Regions from separate parts of the Noviherbaspirillum cavernae genome, predicted to be linked through region 3. Evidence: predicted binding sites of a transcription regulator. Region 3 holds the regulator's gene; each other region holds the start of a gene.
The links. Region 3 encodes sigma-54, which starts transcription at its own class of promoters, with help from an activator protein. Its sites were predicted from a motif close to TGGCANGNAANCTGCTTT; they were not measured.
Positions count from the first base shown of each region.

Region 1: a site for sigma-54 is predicted at 2,552-2,569, ahead of nirB (nitrite reductase large subunit NirB). Genes of this name have one in related genera too.
Region 2: a site for sigma-54 is predicted at 2,486-2,503, ahead of D3870_RS01225 (TorF family putative porin). Genes of this name have one in related genera too.

Region 1 covers NZ_QYUN01000002.1:3,050,177-3,056,434, reverse strand. Annotated here, with positions in the region: gene D3870_RS14270 (nitrate/nitrite transporter) at 1-405, opposite strand, end outside; gene D3870_RS14265 (Fic family protein) at 782-2,338, opposite strand; gene nirB (nitrite reductase large subunit NirB) at 2,631-5,069, shown strand; gene nirD (nitrite reductase small subunit NirD) at 5,179-5,532, shown strand; gene D3870_RS14250 (nitrate reductase) at 5,529-6,258, shown strand, end outside.
Region 2 covers NZ_QYUN01000002.1:247,187-253,444, reverse strand. Annotated here, with positions in the region: gene D3870_RS01235 (ammonium transporter) at 1-1,254, opposite strand, end outside; gene D3870_RS01230 (P-II family nitrogen regulator) at 1,267-1,605, opposite strand; gene D3870_RS01225 (TorF family putative porin) at 1,623-2,417, opposite strand; gene D3870_RS01220 (accessory factor UbiK family protein) at 2,673-2,912, shown strand; gene D3870_RS01215 (aminoacyl-tRNA synthetase) at 3,019-3,390, shown strand; gene D3870_RS01210 (YifB family Mg chelatase-like AAA ATPase) at 3,465-4,988, shown strand; gene D3870_RS01205 (aminotransferase-like domain-containing protein) at 4,991-6,258, opposite strand, start outside.
Region 3 covers NZ_QYUN01000002.1:3,402,001-3,408,258, forward strand. Annotated here, with positions in the region: gene D3870_RS15890 (KpsF/GutQ family sugar-phosphate isomerase) at 1-521, shown strand, start outside; gene D3870_RS15895 (KdsC family phosphatase) at 521-1,048, shown strand; gene lptC (LPS export ABC transporter periplasmic protein LptC) at 1,045-1,638, shown strand; gene lptA (lipopolysaccharide transport periplasmic protein LptA) at 1,676-2,242, shown strand; gene lptB (LPS export ABC transporter ATP-binding protein) at 2,244-2,984, shown strand; gene D3870_RS15915 (RNA polymerase factor sigma-54) at 2,995-4,470, shown strand; gene hpf (ribosome hibernation-promoting factor, HPF/YfiA family) at 4,600-4,956, shown strand; gene D3870_RS15925 (enoyl-CoA hydratase/isomerase family protein) at 5,155-6,246, shown strand.

The sequences.
Region 1 (6,258 bases), 350 kb from region 3:
ATGCTCCGGCGGATACCAGCGCGAGGCCAGCGGCAGCGCGACCGCGAACGCCGCACCGGCCACGCCGAGGATGGCACCGAGCATCAGCATGTCCGCATAGCTGTCCAGTTGCCCGAGCCAGGCCCACAGCAATCCTGCGATCACGATCAGCTGCCCGATGAGGCCGGCCTTCTTCGGCTTCAGGTGATCGACCAGCACCCCCATCACGATGCGCAGCAGCGCGCCAGCCAGCAAGGGCGTCGCCACCATCAGGCCTTTTTGCGAAGGCGTGAGACCGATGTCATTCGAAATCTGCACGGCCAGCGGGCCGAGGATCACCCACACCATGAAGCTCAGGTCGAAGTAGAAGAATGAAGCGAGCAGGGTTGGCGTATGGCCCGCCTTCCAGAAGGATGTCTTTTGCATATCGGCTTTCGCACCAGAGAAATCGTGATGCCGCACTATGCAAGTGCCATGCCCACGCATGTTTCCGTCTCGTTTGCGTGCGTTGCGCGAAAGGCAAACGACGGCCGCACCGTCGGGGTGCGAAATGCGCTTGAAGTTGATGCGAGATGATGCCGAATCAGAAAAAGGGGTTTGTGTCTCACGGAGCAGATCCGTGACAACATCAGGCATCAACGATGCCGGTTGGCATGCAGAGAATGGGAAGAACGACAGCGCGTTTCACACGACAAGAAGATCATGAAGATCGATCGCGCACGGGACATGATCATTGCCGAAGGTGACGCTTATCCTTCCGGCTGATCAATGGAAAACACAGATCGTCACGCCGTCAAATCAACTACCAGCTGAATGTATAGGATTCTTCGAAAGAGGGGGCGGACCGGGATGCGGGCCGCAAGGAATCCTCCAGTTCCCTTATCAAGTCATCGTTCGAGGCAATTGCCGGCCGTTCATCGGGAAAGCCGTTTTTGATCCATTGCTGACCTTGCTTGACCAGGTCGAATATCTCCCCTCGCGCGTAGCCATCCAGCTTGTTCGGATTGTCCAGCATCGTGAGATTTTGTCCTTGCTGGACGAGCAGCCTGTTCAACAGAAGAATGCCGAAAGTGCGGCAGTTCCCATCCATGAACGGATGCAAGCGTTCCAGTTTCTGGCATAGGTCGATTGCCGCATATATCCGTTTGTCCACGCTCAGGGTGTCATCGCTGCTACCGATCAGAGCGATGCGGTCATGGTATTTCTTTAGCCTTCCGTCCGCGACGGTGCGCAGGTCGGCGGGTTTTGTCGTGTAACTGAAGAACGCGGAGGTGCCGTCCAGGCCCCATCCATGAGCAATGTCGGCGTTGGCTTTCTGATGAAATTGTTTGCCTTCTTCCAAATATTCTCTTACTTCCTGCTCGCCCTTGTCACTCAGGTTGCCGACGCTCTTGTCCAAACCGAAGCCTGCCGCAGGTGGATCATCGGTGGAGCGGAACTCCAATGGACCGTCCGACGCCTTTCCAATCGCAAGGTCATGCAATCGAATCAACCAGTCGCAGTCAACAGGTTCGTGCACATCCTCCATCGCCATTTTCCAGGCACTCTTCATGTTGTATTGATAGCGTGTTTCGTCGTCAAAAAGAAAAGCCAGCAGAGGATTGCCTTTCGTTTCAATTCCAGACCCTTGTAGAGATTTTTCCACCGCATCAATGCGACAAGGATCAATCGACAAGCGCGCCCTGTTCAAGGGCGCTATGTGCTGCAGATGTGGATTGTCATTCAACTCATCGTAAAGAATTGTGAATGTCTCGTTGGCACAGGGGACGGCAAGCTTACTCGTGTAGTCCGAACATGCGTTTGCCGCGTCCTTTAGCAACCTGGCGAAATCGACATGCGCATCGATGGCGGGATTAATGCCGAGATTCCTTTGCTTGCACACTTCATTCAATGAAACCAGGAAGGCGGCGTTTTGCCGATGCGAGGTGCTCTTCCAGGGATGCTGCTTCATGTGCGCATCAATGGTTCTGAAAGTGCTGTCAAGCAGTTTGCTGTGCTGTCGAATGTCCAATTCCGTTCGCCCCGCGCCTTGTGATGACGAAACCGAAGATGACTGCGGCCATGCCTCGAACAGTTGTTGTCGCATGCCGCTCCCGGCACCGGGGCGATGGGTCGACGATGTCGTCGGTTCGTGCGGCGAAGCATTGAATGCATTGTTGGCAATGACGGCGGGCACAGGAAGAGCAGCGGTAGGCTCCGGTTGGACATGCGCTGTGGATTGCCGGGAAGGTATTGTGGTCATCGTTTTCTGCTTCGATTCAAGGCGAGGGTGGATATCCATCGCTGATAAGTGGCAAAACGACAGCATGAGTTCCCATACAGATTCGCGCGGCGAAACAGTTTGCACTTGCCAGTTCAAACGCGCGTTGCAAGCGGGGCAGTGCCGTTTCCCACATCGTCGCGAAACGCGATTCCCGCCCTCCCGGGAATGACCTATCCAGGAGATGAGTTCGAGTCACTTTGCGAGAATACGCTTTCTCCCCAATCTCGCACGGCGCACCAAATCGGCATGCTGTCTGCACGATCAATGTGCAAAACCCGCTTTGCGTGACGCTTCGATGGCTAAAGACGCTGGCACTGCTTTTGCATAGTGACCTTCTGAAATACATCTAAATGGCTTTAACGGCGAAGCCGAATCAGAAGGAGCTTTAATGAAGAAGCTGAAATTAGTCATGGTCGGCAATGGCATGGCCGGTGTGCGCACGCTCGAAGAACTGCTCAAGATCGCGCCCGACATCTACGACATCACCGTGTTCGGCGCCGAGCCGCACGCCAACTACAACCGCATCCTGCTGTCGCCCGTGCTGGCCGGCGAGCAGACCATCAAGGACATCATGCTGAACGATGTCGACTGGTACGCGGACAACAACATCACGCTTCATCTGGGCAAGAAGATCACGCAGATCGACCGCGCAAGGCGCATCGTGATCGCGGAAGATGGCACGATCGCCGAGTACGATCGCCTCTTGCTGGCGACCGGCTCCAATCCCTTCATGCTGCCGGTGCCGGGAAAGGATTTGCAGGGCGTCATTTCCTACCGCGATATCCACGACACCAATGCCATGATCGAGGCGGCGCAGATGCACAAGCATGCGATCGTGATCGGCGGCGGCCTGCTGGGATTGGAAGCCGCCAACGGATTGAAGCTGCGCGGCATGGACGTCACCGTGGTGCATCTGCCGCAATGGCTGATGGAACGCCAGCTCGATCCGGTCGCCGGCAAGATGCTGCAGAAATCGCTGGAAGATCGCGGCCTCAAATTCCTGCTCGACAAGAACACGAAGGAACTGGTCGGCGATGAAAATGGACGCGTCAAGGCGATCCGCTTCACCGACGGCCTCGAAGTGCCGGCGCAGCTGGTCGTGATGGCGGTCGGCATCCGCCCCAACACCACGCTGGCGGAATCGTCCGGCCTGTATTGCAACCGTGGCATCGTCGTCAACGACACGATGCAGACCTACGATCCGCGCGTCTATGCGGTCGGCGAATGCGTCAACCATCGCGGCACCGCCTACGGCCTCGTCGCGCCCCTGTTCGACATGGCGAAGGTGTGCGCGAATCATCTCGGCAATTTCGGCATCGGCCGCTATCAGGGCTCGGTCACTTCGACCAAGCTGAAAGTGACCGGCATCGACCTGTTCTCCGCCGGCGAATTCATGGGCGGCGAAGGGACGGAGGAAATCGTGCTGTCCGACCCCATCGGCGGCGTGTACAAGAAACTGGTGATCAAGGATGACAAGCTGGTCGGCGCCTGCCTGTACGGCGACACGGTGGACGGCAGCTGGTATTTCAGCCTGCTGCGCGAGGGCAAGGACATCGGCGAAATCCGCGACACCCTGATGTTCGGCGAGTCCAACACCGGCCGTCCCGGCGATGTCGGCCACGAAGGATTCACCAAGGCTGCCGCCATGCCCGACACCGCCGAAGTGTGCGGCTGCAACGGCGTGTGCAAGGGAACGATCGTCAAGGCGATCAAGGAAAAGGGCTTGTTCACGCTGGAAGACGTGCGCAAGCACACCAAGGCATCGGCATCATGCGGGTCCTGCACCGGCCTCGTCGAACAGATCATCAGCTTCACCGCCGGCGGCGACTATTCGACGGCGAACAAGGTCAAGCCGCTGTGCGGCTGCACCGACCATTCGCATCAGGAAGTGCGCGACGCGATCAAGGTGCACAAGTTGCTGACCATCGCCGACACGATGCACTTCATGGAATGGCGCACGCCGAATGGTTGTTCAAGCTGCCGCCCCGCGCTCAACTACTACCTGATCTCGACCTGGCCGCACGAGGCGAAGGACGATCCGCAATCGCGCTTCATCAACGAACGCGCCCACGCCAATATCCAGAAGGACGGCACCTACTCGGTGATCCCGCGCATGTGGGGCGGCGAAACCAATGCGTCGGAACTGCGTCGCATCGCCGATGTGGTCGACAAGTACCAGATCCCCACGGTGAAGGTCACCGGTGGCCAGCGCATCGACTTGCTCGGCGTGAAGAAGGAAGACCTGCCCGGTGTGTGGAAAGACCTCGATATGCCCTGCGGCCATGCCTATGCGAAGGCGCTGCGCACCGTGAAGACCTGCGTTGGTTCCGAATGGTGCCGCTTCGGCACGCAGGATTCGACCTTGATGGGACAGCAGCTTGAACGTGCGCTGTGGCGCATGTACGCGCCGCACAAGGTGAAGATCGCCGTGTCCGGCTGCCCGCGCAACTGCGCCGAATCCGGCATCAAGGACGTCGGTGTGATCGGCGTCGATTCCGGCTGGGAAATCTATGTCGGCGGCAACGGCGGCATCAAGACGGAAGTCGCGCATTTCTTCGTCAAGCTGAAGACGCATGAAGAGGTGCTGGAGTATTCCGGCGCGTTCCTGCAGCTGTATCGCGAGGAAGGCTGGTATCTCGAGCGCACCGTGCATTACATCGCGCGCGTCGGCCTCGATCATGTCAAGGCCAAGGTGCTGGAGGATGCCGGGAACCGCAAGGCTTTGTACGAGCGCCTGCTGTTCTCGCTCGATGGCGAACCCGATCCGTGGCACGAGAAGGACAAGGCGCTGGTGGATGTACGGCAGTTCGAGCCGCTATCCGCATAGTAGTCGTAGGGCGGGTCCCACCCGCCATTCGGCGCATGCGTGGCGGGTGGGACCCGCCCTACATTCTCCGTACCGAAATTTCACAAACTCCAATTAAAAGGCCTTCCTCATGTCACAACAATGGAAACCCGTCTGCAGCGTCGCAGACATTCCCGTGCTTGGCGCCCGGGTCGTCAAGCGGGCAGTGCAACCCGACGTGGCGATTTTCCGCAACAGCGAAGACAAGGTATTCGCGCTGCTGGATCGCTGCCCGCACAAGGGCGGGCCGCTGTCGCAGGGGATCGTGTTCGGTGAGCGCGTGGCCTGCCCGCTGCACAACTGGAACATCGCGCTCGACACCGGCTGCGCCGCCGAACCCGACGAGGGCTGCACGCAGAAGTTCAGCGTGAAAGTGGAGGACGGTCGGGTCTATCTTGACGTCAATGAGTTGAACCTGCCCGCGCGCGAGGTGAAGGCCGCATGAGCGAAGCGCGCGAAGCAAAGGCAACGTGCTGTTACTGCGGCGTCGGCTGCGGCGTCATCGTCCAGACCGACGGCGCGCAGGTGGTCGGCGTGCGTGGCGATCCCGAGCATCCTGCCAACTTCGGGCGGCTTTGCACCAAGGGCAGCACCCTGCACCTGACGGCTGATCCGGTATTGCAGCAGCAGGCGCGGGCGCTCTTTCCTGAAATGCGTCTGATGCGGGATGGCAGGCGCGAACGCGCATCGTGGGATGCCGTGATGGATCATCTGGTGCAGCGCTTCGCAGAAACCATCAGCCTGTACGGACCGGACAGCGTGGCCTTCTACATTTCCGGCCAGTTGCTGACCGAGGATTACTACGTCTTCAACAAGCTGGCCAAGGGCTTGATCGGCACCAACAACATCGATACCAATTCGCGCCTGTGCATGTCGAGTGCGGTCGCCGGCTACAAGCAGACCCTGGGCGCGGATGCGCCGCCGGCCTGCTACGAAGACATCGATCATGCAGACGTGATCTTCATCGCCGGCTCCAACACCGCATACGCGCATCCGATCCTGTATCGCCGCATCGAGGATGCACGCAAAAACAATCCGGACCTGAAGGTGATCGTCGCCGATCCGCGCCGCACCGACACCGCGCGCGAGGCGGACCTGTTCCTGCCCATCCTGCCCGGCACCGATGTCGCGCTGTTCAATGGCATGCTGCATATCTGCCTGTGGGAAGACC
Region 2 (6,258 bases), 3.2 Mb from region 3:
GCCACCGACGCCGTGTACACCGAACACGTCGAGCGAATCGTCCGCGCCGAGCATGCGCTTCAGGCCGTTCACGCCCCACAGGCAGACGATGCCGGCCAGCAAGCCGATGGCGAGACCGCCCATCACGCCGACAAAGCCGGCCGCCGGAGTGATCGCCACGAGGCCGGCGACTGCGCCGGAGGCCGCACCCAGCATCGAAGGCTTGCCCTTGCCCATCCATTCGCCGAAGCTCCAGGACAGGGTTGCAGCAGCCGTTGCCAGGATCGTGTTGACGAACGCGAGGGCCGCAGTGCCGCCGGCTTCGAGCGCCGAGCCGGCGTTGAAGCCGAACCAGCCCACCCACAAGAGCGATGCGCCGATCATGGTCATCGTCAGCGAGTGCGGCGCCATCGATTCCTTGCCGTAGCCGACGCGCTTGCCGATCACGAATGCACCGACCAGACCCGCCACCGCGGCATTGATATGCACCACGGTGCCGCCGGCGAAATCGAGCGCGCCCTTGGCGAACAGCCAGCCGGCGGCTGCGGTTGCCTTCTCTGCGGCGGCGGCATCGGTGTAGGCATCCGGGCCGGGCCAGAACCAGACCATGTGCGCCACCGGCAGGTAGCTGAAGGTGAACCACAGACCGATGAACAGCAGCACGGCGGAGAACTTGATGCGCTCGGCGAATGCGCCGACGATCAGGCCGCAGGTGATTGCCGCGAACGTCGCCTGGAACACCACGAACACGAACTCGGGAATCACGACACCCTTGCTGAAGGTAGCCGCCAGCGATTCAGGCGTGATGCCTTTCAGGAACAGGCGATCGAACGAGCCGATGAAGCTGCCGCCCTCGGTGAACGCGAGCGAGTAGCCATAGATGCACCACAGCACGATGATCATCGAGAAGATCACGAACACCTGCATCAGGATCGACAGCATGTTCTTGGAGCGGACCAGGCCGCCGTAGAACAAGGCCAGGCCCGGGATGGTCATCAGGATCACCAGCACGGTGGCGGTCATCATCCACGCGGTGTCGCCCTTGTTGGCGACCGGCGCGGCAGCGGCAGGTGCGGCAGCAGCCGGTGCTGCGGCGGTTGTGGCCGGAGCCGCCGCGGCGGCAGCGGGCGCCGCAGGGGATGCCGCCGGCGCGCCGTTGATGGCCGCCGCCTCGGGTTTGGAGCTTGGCGCATCGACCGCCAGCGCGGACTGCGAGAACCCGACCGCGAACAGCAGCGTGCTCGCGGCGAGGAAGCGTAGCAATTGTTTTTTCATGTTGTGTCTCCGTTAGAGTGCGTCGTTGCCGGTTTCGCCGGTACGGATACGCACGACTTGCTGCAAGTCGAATACGAAAATCTTGCCGTCGCCGATCTTGCCGGTGCGGGCTGCGGTCTCGATCGCCTCGATGGCGCGATCCACGATGGCGTCATCCACCGCCGCTTCGACTTTCGTCTTCGGCAGGAAATCGACGACGTATTCGGCGCCGCGATACAGCTCCGTGTGGCCCTTCTGCCGGCCGAAGCCCTTCACCTCGGTGACGGTGATGCCCTGCACGCCGATTGCCGACAGCGCCTCACGCACTTCGTCCAGCTTGAACGGCTTGATGATTGCGGTAATCAGTTTCATGATGAACCTCTTGCGCTTTAGAAGGTTTTGGAGAGGGACAGCACGGCCGTGGTTTCCCCCAGTTTCCTGGTCGAGCTGCCGTTGGTGGCCTGCCAGTAGTCCTTGTCGGCATCGGTGCCGATCACGGCCAGGCCGAGCGTGGCGAAGCCGAAATCGCGCGCCACGCCGATCTTGTAGTCGGTATAGCTCAACGCGCCGTAACTCTTCACGGTCTGGCGGCCGACATGCAGGTTCAGCGTGGTCTTGTCGGCGATTTCGAAGTTGGCGTTCAGGTCGAGATAGCCGGAGCCTTTCGAATTGCCGCTCGGGTTCAGCGCGGTGAAGGCGTAAAGGCCGGCGGTCGTGTTGTTCAGGCCGAAGAAGTCGGTCACGCCGTAGCTGTACTTGGCCGAGAACCACTTGTAGCCGACGGCGAAATAGATCTCGCCATTGTCGAATTTCTCGCTGGTGCCGGCGACCTTCGCGCCCGGATAGTAGTAGTACAGGAAGCCGACGTCGCCGGTGACATCCTTGACCGGTTCGAACTTGTAGCCGGCGTAGAAGTCCATCTCGATGGAGCCGCCTTGCGGATACTGCACGCCGCTGACGTTGGAGTTCCAGTTGCCGACGTAGAAACCGCTGCTGTGGGCGTAATCGAAGCCGCCCTGGATGGCCGGCTTCTTGAAGGTTTGCGAAATGCCGCGAAAACGATAGTCAGTGACTACCGCCACGTTGCCAGTAAAGGTATGCTCGGGTGCCGGCTGCGCCTGTTGCGCGGAAGCAGTCGAGGCAAATGCCGCAAGTACGGCGGAAGCTAAAATCAGTTTTTTCATCGCGCATCCCTGTTGGTCGTTGGAAGTTGTCGTTGTTGGAAGTGATAGAAATTGATTCCAAGCTACATTTAGCAGAACTCATGCCAGCCGATTCGGGAGCAATTGCGTTATCATTTTTACCACCAACCGGCTTGTGCAAGCCCTGCGCGCATCGATTTTCACTACCGCACCGGCCATCACGCACCGCCGTGGTTCGCACCACAAGAATGCGCACCAAGCAGGTGCAAAACATGCCACTTTTCAAGGATATCCATCATGGACAAGAACAATTTCTTCAACGACATGCAGGCCAAGTTCAACCAGGCGCTGGAAAGCTCGCCCGCCAAGGATCTCGAGAAAAACGTGAAGGCGATGTTGAGCCAGGGGTTTTCGAAACTCGACCTGGTCACGCGCGAGGAATTCGATGTACAGAGCCAGGTGCTCGCCAAGACACGCGCGAAACTGGAGGAACTGGAAGCGCGCGTGGCGGAGCTGGAAGCGCAGTTGAAGAAATGAGCGAGGCGCGTCTGGCCTGACGTGCCAGATGCGTCGCACGCGTCGGCAGCGCCGCCATGCGCGCTTGCATCGCAGCACCGATTCGCGGACTCGAGGAGATCAAGCCATGCGCATGAGCGATGAAGAATATTTTCGAAGCTGCGTCGCCAAGGAGCGGCATCTGGCGCAACTGCTCGGTCACCACAACATCGAAGAGTTCTACGAAAGCGCCGGCACCCTGTGGGACGACAGCAAGGCGCTGCCGCAATGGACGCGCGACTGGAATGCCTGCGCGCACCTGATGATCGAGCACGACATCACGATCGCCTACCACAGGGAGACGGGCGAGGCGCACAGCAGCTCGGCGACCGTGGGGCCGATCGTCGTCCGCTTCGCCGATCATCCGACGAAGGACCAGGCGATCCGATTTGCGATCGTGAAGGCCGTCACGTCGCTGCTGGAACATGCGCATCATCACAAGCATTGCCATGGGCATTGATTGACTGCGCCGACATGCGATCATGCCCCGCATCGCGGGACATCCGAACAACATCAATATCAACAACAACATCAATGAGTCTCGCTGTCTTGAAAAGCCGCGCGCTGGCCGGAATGGACGCGCCCGAAGTCACGGTCGAAGTGCATCTCGCCAACGGCCTTCCCTCCTTCACCATCGTCGGCCTGCCCGAAACCGAGGTCAAGGAATCGAAGGACCGGGTGCGCGCCGCGCTGCAGAATGCGCGCTTCGAGTTTCCCGCGCGCCGCATCACGGTCAATCTGGCGCCGGCCGATCTGCCCAAGGAATCGGGCCGCTTCGATCTGCCGATCGCGCTCGGCATCCTCGCCGCCTCCGGGCAGATGCCTGCCGATGAACTCGGCAAGTATGAATTTGCCGGCGAGCTGTCGCTGTCGGGCGAACTGCGGCCGATCCGGGGCGCGCTGGCGATGACGTATGCGATGCATCGCGCGGGAGATGCCAGCGGCAGGCAGCGCGCATTCATCCTGCCGCGCGCGAATGCGGATGAAGCGGCACTGGTCGCGGACGCGGCGATCCATCCCGCCGATTCGCTGCTGGATGTGTGCGCGCATTTCGCGGCGCTCGGTGGCGATGCGCAGCTGGCGCGTCACACGGCGCAGGCCGAGGCGGCGCGAGCGGCGTATCCCGATTTTTCCGAGGTCAAGGGGCAGGCGCAGGCCAAGCGTGCGCTGGAAGTGGCCGCAGCCGGCGGTCACAGCGTGCTGATGGTCGGTCCGCCCGGCACCGGCAAGTCGATGCTGGCGGCGCGTTTCCCCGGCATCCTGCCGCCGATGACGGATGAGGAGGCGCTGGAATCAGCGGCAGTGCAATCGCTCAACGGCGGCTTTTCGGTGGCGCGCTGGAAGGCGCGGCCGTACCGCGCGCCGCATCACACGGCATCGGGCGTGGCGCTGGTCGGCGGTGGCGGCACGCCGCGTCCGGGCGAGATTTCACTGGCGCATCGCGGCGTGCTGTTTCTCGATGAACTTCCCGAGTTCGACCGGAAAGTGCTGGAAGTGCTGCGCGAACCGCTGGAGTCGGGCCACATCACGATCTCGCGCGCGGCGCGGCAGGCGGACTTCCCGGCGCGCTTCCAGCTGGTGGCTGCCATGAATCCGTGCCCCTGCGGTTTTCTCGGTCATAGTTCCAACAAATGCCGCTGCACGCCGGACAACGTGGCGCGCTACCAGGATCGGATTTCCGGCCCGCTGCTCGACCGCATCGACATGCAGATCCAGGTCGGCGCGCTGCCGCACGAGGATTTGCTGAAGCAGGCCGATGGCGAGCCTTCCAGCGCCATCGCGGCACGCGTGGAACGCACGTTTGCGGCGCAGATCGCACGGCAGGGCAAGGGCAATCACGCGCTGTCGACCACGGAAATCGATGCGCACTGCAAACCGGATGCACAAGGCGAGCAATTGCTGCGCACCGCGATGACGCGCCTGAACTGGTCGGCGCGCGCCTACCACCGCGTGCTGAAGGTCGCCCGCACGATTGCCGATCTGGCGGGACAGGCCACGATAGGCCAGCCACATGTCGCCGAGGCGATCCAGTACCGCCGCGCGTTGCGCGAGCAATAGACTCAGGCCGCCTTGCGCGACAACATGGCGACGATTCCGCCGAGGCGGCGCATCGCTTCTTCAATATCCCGGGTGTGGGGGAAGCCGCAACTGATGCGAAGGAAATGATCGAAGCGGCTGGAGTTGGAGAACATGGCGCCGGGCGCGACGAGTATCCCTTCCTGCATCGCTGCCTCGAACACCTTGTCCGATGACAATTTGTTCGGCAGCTCGAGCCATAGCGTAAGGCCGCCATCGGGCATGTTCAACCGCGTGCCGGACGGGAAGGCGGTGGCGATCGCCTCGGCCACGCGCTCGCGCTGTTGCCGCAGTGCGGTGCGCAGACGGCGCAGATGGCGTTCGAAGGCGGGCGAGGCAATGTAATCAGCCGCCGCAAGCTGCGACCATTCCTCGTTGTCGTGCGACTGCGCATACTTGAGCATCGTCACCCGTGCCTGCCAGCGGCCAGCGACCATCCAGCCGAGCCGCATGCCGGGCGCGAGGGTCTTGCTGAGCGATGCGCAATGGATGACGTTGCCGCTGCGGTCCCAGGACTTCACTGCATTGAGCGGCGCGGCGACATCAACGAGGTCGCTATAGCAATCGTCTTCGATCAGCGGGACAGCGCGGCGTTCGCACAGTTGCACCAGGCGCCGCTTGTGCTCGTCGGGCATGATACTTCCCAGCGGATTCTGCAGATGCGGCACCACCACCACCGCCTTGATGTTGTCGTAGGTGCGCATGGCCAGTTCCAGCGCATCGAGCGACAGGCCGGTGGTGGCGCTGGTCGGGATTTCCAGCGCGCGCAGGCCGAGGCTTTCGAGGATCTGCAGCAGGCCGAAATACGCGGGCGACTCGACCGCGATGACATCCCCCGCCTGCGCCACCGCCCGCAGCGCAAGATTGAGTCCTTCGCTGCAGCCATGCGTGACCGTGATGTCGTCCGGCGACAGCACCATGCCGCTTTCCATTGCGCGCCTGGCCAGTACCGTTCTGAAGTGCGCATTGCCGCCGGGCGAAGTGCCGCGCACCAGCATGCCGGGCTCGCGCCGCAACGCGCGGATCGCGGCATTCTTGAGTTCTTCCGCCGGATACAGCTCGGGTGCGGCACGCGCCCCCGACAGATTGACCTTCACCGGATGGCGGCGTCCTTGCGCGATGAATTCCGACACGCGGGCATGGATGCCGACGTATTGCGCCGGATCGGGCGGCCGCGAGACGCTCGGTTCCTCGAGCGGCAGAATGGTCTTGCTCCACGGCCTGCGCACGAAATAGCCGGAGCGCGGGCGTG
Region 3 (6,258 bases):
ATCTTGCGCCGACCGCCAGCACCACCGCGACGCTGGCGCTGGGCGATGCGCTGGCCGTGGCGCTGCTTGATGCGCGCGGCTTCCAGGAAGAGGACTTTGCCCGTTCGCACCCGGGCGGCGCGCTCGGCCGCCGTCTGCTGACGCATGTGCGTGATGTGATGCGCAGCGGCGACGCGATACCTGCAGTGACGGCCGACGTGCCGCTGTCGGAGGCGCTGTTCGAGATCACCCGCAAGGGCATGGCGATGACCGCCGTCGTCGACGACGCATATCGCGCGATCGGCATTTTCACCGACGGCGATTTGCGCCGCTTGATCGAGAACGCGCAGGACTTCACCAAACTGAAAATCGCCGACATCATGCACGCCAATCCGCGCACGGTGGGACCGGATCAACTGGCGGTCGAGGCGGTGGAGTTGATGGAGCACTACCGCATCAACCAGCTGCTGGTCGCCGATGCCGGCGGCAAGCTGGTCGGCGCCCTGCATATTCATGACCTGACGCGAGCCAAGGTAATCTGATGGAAGCGACCGCTGTCACCCGCGCCGCCTGCGTCCGCTTGATGATTTTCGATGTCGACGGCATCCTGACCGACGGCAGCCTGCACTACGGTGCGGACGGCGAACTGATCAAGACCTTCAATGTGCTGGACGGTCACGGCATCAAGCTGCTGCAGCAATCGGGCGTGGCAACCGCCATCATCAGCGCGCGCCAGTCCGCGATCGTCGCGCGGCGCGCGGCGGATCTCGGCATCCGCCATCTGTATCAAGGCGTGCACGACAAGCGCAGCGCGTTCGAACAATTGCTGAAGGAAACGGGCAACAGCGCCGATGCGTGCGGTTTCGTCGGCGACGACGTGATCGACTTGCCGATCCTGTTGCGCGTCGGCTTTGCCGCCAGCGTGCCGAATGCGCATCCCGAAGTAAGGGCGCGCGTCCACCACGTCACCAGCGCCGGCGGCGGACACGGCGCGGCACGCGAGTTGTGCGATTTCATTTTGCGCGCGCAAGGAAATTACGAGGCGGCAATCGCGCCGTACCTGGCATGACGAGCGAACAATCCACTCGGCGCTTCCGTCTGTTCATGCTCGTGGCGCTGATGAGCGCATTGGCGCTGGGCAGCTTCTGGGCGCTGGAAGTGATGCGCCGTAATGCAAGCGATTTCATTCCCGACGTTACCCGGACTGCACCGGATCTATACGTCGACCACTTCAGCTACGTGAAGATGTCGGAAACGGGCGAGCCGCGCTATCACGTATCGGGCGACAAGCTCACGCACAATCCGAAGGACGATTCCTACGATGTCGTGAATCCGGTATTGAAGAGCCTGACCGCCGAGCGGCCGCCGACGACGCTGCGTTCCGATCGGGCGGAGGTCAACAGCGACGGCAGCGAGATGCACATGTACGACAACGTGCATATGGACCGCCCCGCCACGCCGCGGTCCGAACGGCTGCAGGTCAAGTCGGAGTACATGCTGATCCTGCCGGACGACGACGTGGCGAAAACCGAGAAGCCGGTCCAGATCACTCTGGGCGAGTCGACCCTGAACGGAATCGGCATGTACGTCAACAATGCGACGCGCGAATTGCGCCTGTCGAGCCGGGTGCAAGGCAGCTACCATGCGCCGGTTCGCTGAACCTGTACGACACGATGCACCACGAAAGAAATCCTTCATGAAACGTTTTTTGTCCTTGCCGCGACTGCTGCCGCTGTTGATATTCTCGATGGCGATTGCAGGCGTTGCGCACGCCGAGAAGGCAGACTCGCTGAAGCCGACCAACGTCGAGGCGGACCACATGGCCTATGACGACGTGAAGCAGATCAACACCTTCACCGGCAACGTCATCCTGACACGCGGCACCCTGATCATGAAAGGCGCGAAGCTGGTCGTCACACAAGACCCGGCAGGCTATCAATACGCCACGCTGTGGGCTGCGCCTGGCAAGCTGGCTACGTTCCGCCAGAAACGCGATGGCGGCCCCGACCTGTGGATGGAAGGGCATGCCGCTGACCGCATCGAATACGATAACAAGACCGAAGTGGCGAAGCTGTATTCGAAGGCGATGGTGCGACGGCTGGAGGGAACCAGGGCGACCGACGAAGTGCAAGGCGAGTTCATTTCGTATGACAGCCGCGCCGAATTTTTCACGGTCAACAACACTGCTACCGGCGAGAGCAAGCCGGGCGGCGGCCGCATCAAGGCCGTGATCCAGCCGCGCACCGAAAACAAGGGCAACTGACATGGCAAGCACACTGGTTGTCCGCGGCTTGCAGAAGAGTTACGGCGCGCGCCAGGTCGTGCGCGACGTCTCGCTGCAGGTGGCAAGCGGCGAGGTGGTCGGCCTGCTCGGCCCCAATGGCGCGGGCAAGACCACCTCGTTCTACATGATCGTCGGCCTGGTACCGTCGGACGCCGGCGAGATCGACCTCGACGGCAACAACATTTCACGCCTGCCGATCCATCGCCGCGCAGTGCTGGGCCTGTCGTATCTGCCGCAGGAAGCCTCGGTGTTCCGCAAGCTCACGGTGGAAGACAATATCCGCGCGGTGCTCGAGCTGCAAACCGAGAATGGCAAGCCGCTGTCGAAGGCTGCCATCGACAAGCGATTGAACACTCTGCTGGCGGAACTGCAGATCGAAAAGCTGCGCGAGAGCCAGGCGCTGTCGCTGTCCGGCGGCGAACGGCGACGCGTCGAAATCGCGCGCGCGCTGGCCACCAACCCGCGCTTCGTGCTGCTGGACGAACCGTTCGCCGGCGTGGACCCGATCGCGGTGATCGAGATCCAGCGCATCGTCCGCTTCCTCAAGGAACGCGGCATCGGCGTGCTGATCACCGATCACAACGTGCGCGAAACGCTCGGCATTTGCGACCGCGCCTACATCATCAACCAGGGCGCGGTGCTGGCATCCGGCCGCCCCGACGACATCATCGCCGACGAATCGGTGCGCCGCGTGTATCTGGGCGAACACTTCCGGATGTGATGGCCGACAGATGAAACAGACTCTCCAACTCCGCATCTCGCAGCACCTGGCGCTGACACCGCAGTTGCAGCAGTCGATCCGCCTGCTGCAACTGTCCACGCTCGAACTGCATCAGGAGCTGGAACAGATCCTGTCGGAAAACCCCATGCTGGAACGCGTCGACGACCCGCTCGACCACTCCCTGCGTTTGCTGGCCGACGGCGCGATCAGCCCGGGCAGCACCACGCCGGAAGCGCCGTCAGCCCCCGATGCGAAATCGTCGTCCGACGAATCGGAAGGCGCGTTCGAAGGCGGAGAATCGTCCGAAACATCGAGCGCCAGCGACTCGGAGTGGAGCTTCGACGACGTTGCGCGCACTTCCAAGGCGCCGGAAGACGACGATGCGCGCCCGCAGCTCGAAGCGCACGAGACGACCTTGCGCGAGCATCTGCTGGAACAGGTCCGCGTCACGGTGCGCGAAATGCGCGACCGCGCCCTGCTGGAACTGATCATCGACGCGCTGGACGACAACGGCTATCTTGAAGAACCGCTGGAAGAAATTCACGCCCGCCTGCCCGAGGAACTCGGCATCGAACTGGATGAGCTATCGGTCGCGCTCAAATTGCTGCAGAGCTTCGAGCCGGCCGGGGTCGGCGCGCGCAATGCCTCGGAATGCCTGGCGATCCAGATCAGGCGCTTCCCCAGGGTGCCGCTGGTGACACGGCGCATGGCCCTGACGATCGTCGAGAAGCATCTCGCGCTGTTCGCGCAGCGCGATTTCAACAAGCTCAAGAAGGCGCTCGACTGCGATGATGAAGACTTGCGCGAGGCGCAAGCGGTCATCAAGAGTTGCAACCCGCATCCCGGCGCAGCCTTCGCGTCCGACGCATCGGATTTCGTGGTGCCGGACGTGATCGTCAAGAGAACAAAAAACGGCTGGCAGGTCATGCTCAACCACGACGTCATGCCGCGCCTGCGCGTCAATGCGCTGTACGCCAACATCCTGAAGCAGAACAAGGGCGAGGCCTCGCTCAATTCGCAGCTGCAGGAAGCCAAATGGCTGATCAAGAACATGCGGCAGCGCTTCGACACGATCCTGCGCGTTGCGCAGGCGATCGTCGACCGCCAGCGCAACTTTTTTTCGCACGGCGCGGTGGCAATGCGTCCCCTTGTCTTGCGTGAAATAGCTGATACACTGGGTTTACACGAGAGTACTATTTCTCGCGTGACAACTCAGAAATACATGCTTACTCCGCATGGAATGTTTGAGTTGAAATACTTCTTCGGGAGCCACGTCGCGACTGAAGCCGGGGGGGAAGCCTCCTCGACCGCGATACGAGCCCTCATCAAACAGTTGATAGGAGCAGAAGACCCCAAGAGTCCATTCTCAGATAGCAAAATAGCGGAGATGTTGGGGGAACAAGGCATGGTCGTGGCGCGTCGAACCGTGGCAAAGTACCGCGAGGCCCTGAAAATTCCTCCCGTTAATCTGCGCAAATCGCTGTAATTCCTGCAATCGTGTTGAGCTTTACTGTCGTTGCGTTTCAACGTGGCCGCTTATGAAGTGCAATCATTGAACTCCACGTGATCAAGCCATGTTGCGAACCTCCAGCGGCAATATCCATAGGAGCGCTGTATGAATCTCACAATCAGTGGACATCACCTCGAATTGACACCTGCTATCCGTGAATACGTGCAAAACAAGCTGGAGCGGATCAAGCGCCACTTCGATCATGTCATTGATATTGCCATCATCCTGGGCGTGGAAAAGCCCTCGGACAAGGACAGGCGACAACGAGCCGAAGTCAATGTTCGCCTGAGAGGAATCGTGATACACGTGGAGAGTTTTGCGGAAGACCTGTACGCTGCGATCGACTCGCTGATCGACAAGCTGGACCGCCAGGTCCTGAAGTACAAGACCAAGGTGCAGGACCATCAGCATGAAACGATCAAGCGCATGCCGGAAGCACCTGCCGCCGACGCGACATCGTAAGAAATCATCCTCGCCGGGAACCACCCGGCCAACGGCAAATCAAGGGCGCATACAAGGCGCCCTTTTTGATTTCCGGCCTCCCTTGATGGATGAGTGGATTGGCATGGAAATATCGAATCGGCAAGGGCAAACATGTTGCCTGTAGACATTGTTCAATGTCGATAGAATAGGTCCTTCCCATCGCTCACTCATCACCCCATGACCGACCATATTCGCTGCGAAATCCGGAACCGGATTGGATACCTGCATCTCGAGCGCCCGAAGGCGCTGAACTCTCTTTCACTCGACATGGTGCGGGCATTGACCCAGGCCCTGCTGGCGTGGCGCGACGATCCGCGCATCAGCGCCGTCCTTATCCAAAGCACCAGCGAGAAAGCATTTTGCGCAGGCGGTGACATCCGTTTCTTCCACGAAGTCGGCAACGCAACGTCAACCGGACACAGTGCCCTGCTGGAGGATTTTTTCAGCGAGGAATATGCGCTCAACCACCTGATCCATCATTACCCGAAGCCGTATATCGCCATCATGGACGGCATCGTCATGGGTGGTGGCATGGGGATCGCACAGGGCGGCGACGCCAACCGGATGCGCATCGTCACGGAACGCACGAAGATGGCCATGCCCGAAGTCAATATCGGACTCTTCCCCGACGTCGGCGGCAGTTATTTCCTGACGCGCGTTCCGGGCGAACTGGGCACTTACCTCGGCATCACCGGCGAAACCGTCGGCGCGGCCGACGCGCTCCATGCGAGTCTGGCCGATGTATTCATCCCTGCATCGGAATTGCCGGCACTGAGGGAAGTGCTGGCATCCACGAATGAGGCCGATATGCGTGCAGTCATTCGCTCGTTCGCCGCACCGTTTCAGACCCGCGTCGAGCCGGCCGGCAGTGCGCTGGCGATCAACCGTGCCGCCATCGACAAGCACTTTGCGCACGACGACGTGCGCGCCATCGCGGCGTCGCTGGCGCAGGACGACATGCCCTTCGCCCGGAAGACCTTGCAGGTGATGGAACAGCGTTCGCCCCTGATGATGTGCGTCACGCTGGAACAGTTGCGCCGCGGCGCGCGCCTGACGGTGGCGGACTGCCTGCGCATGGAGCGCACGCTGGTACGGCGCAGCTTCGAACATGGCGAGGTGCTGGAGGGTGTGCGTGCGCTGGTGATCGACAAGGACAATGCGCCGCAATGGAATCCGCCGACGCTGGAACAGGTCACGCCGGAAATGGTGACGCAGTTCTTTGAGTCCGCATGGCCGGCGCATGCGCATCCTTTGCGCGATCTGACCTGATACGCGTCATGC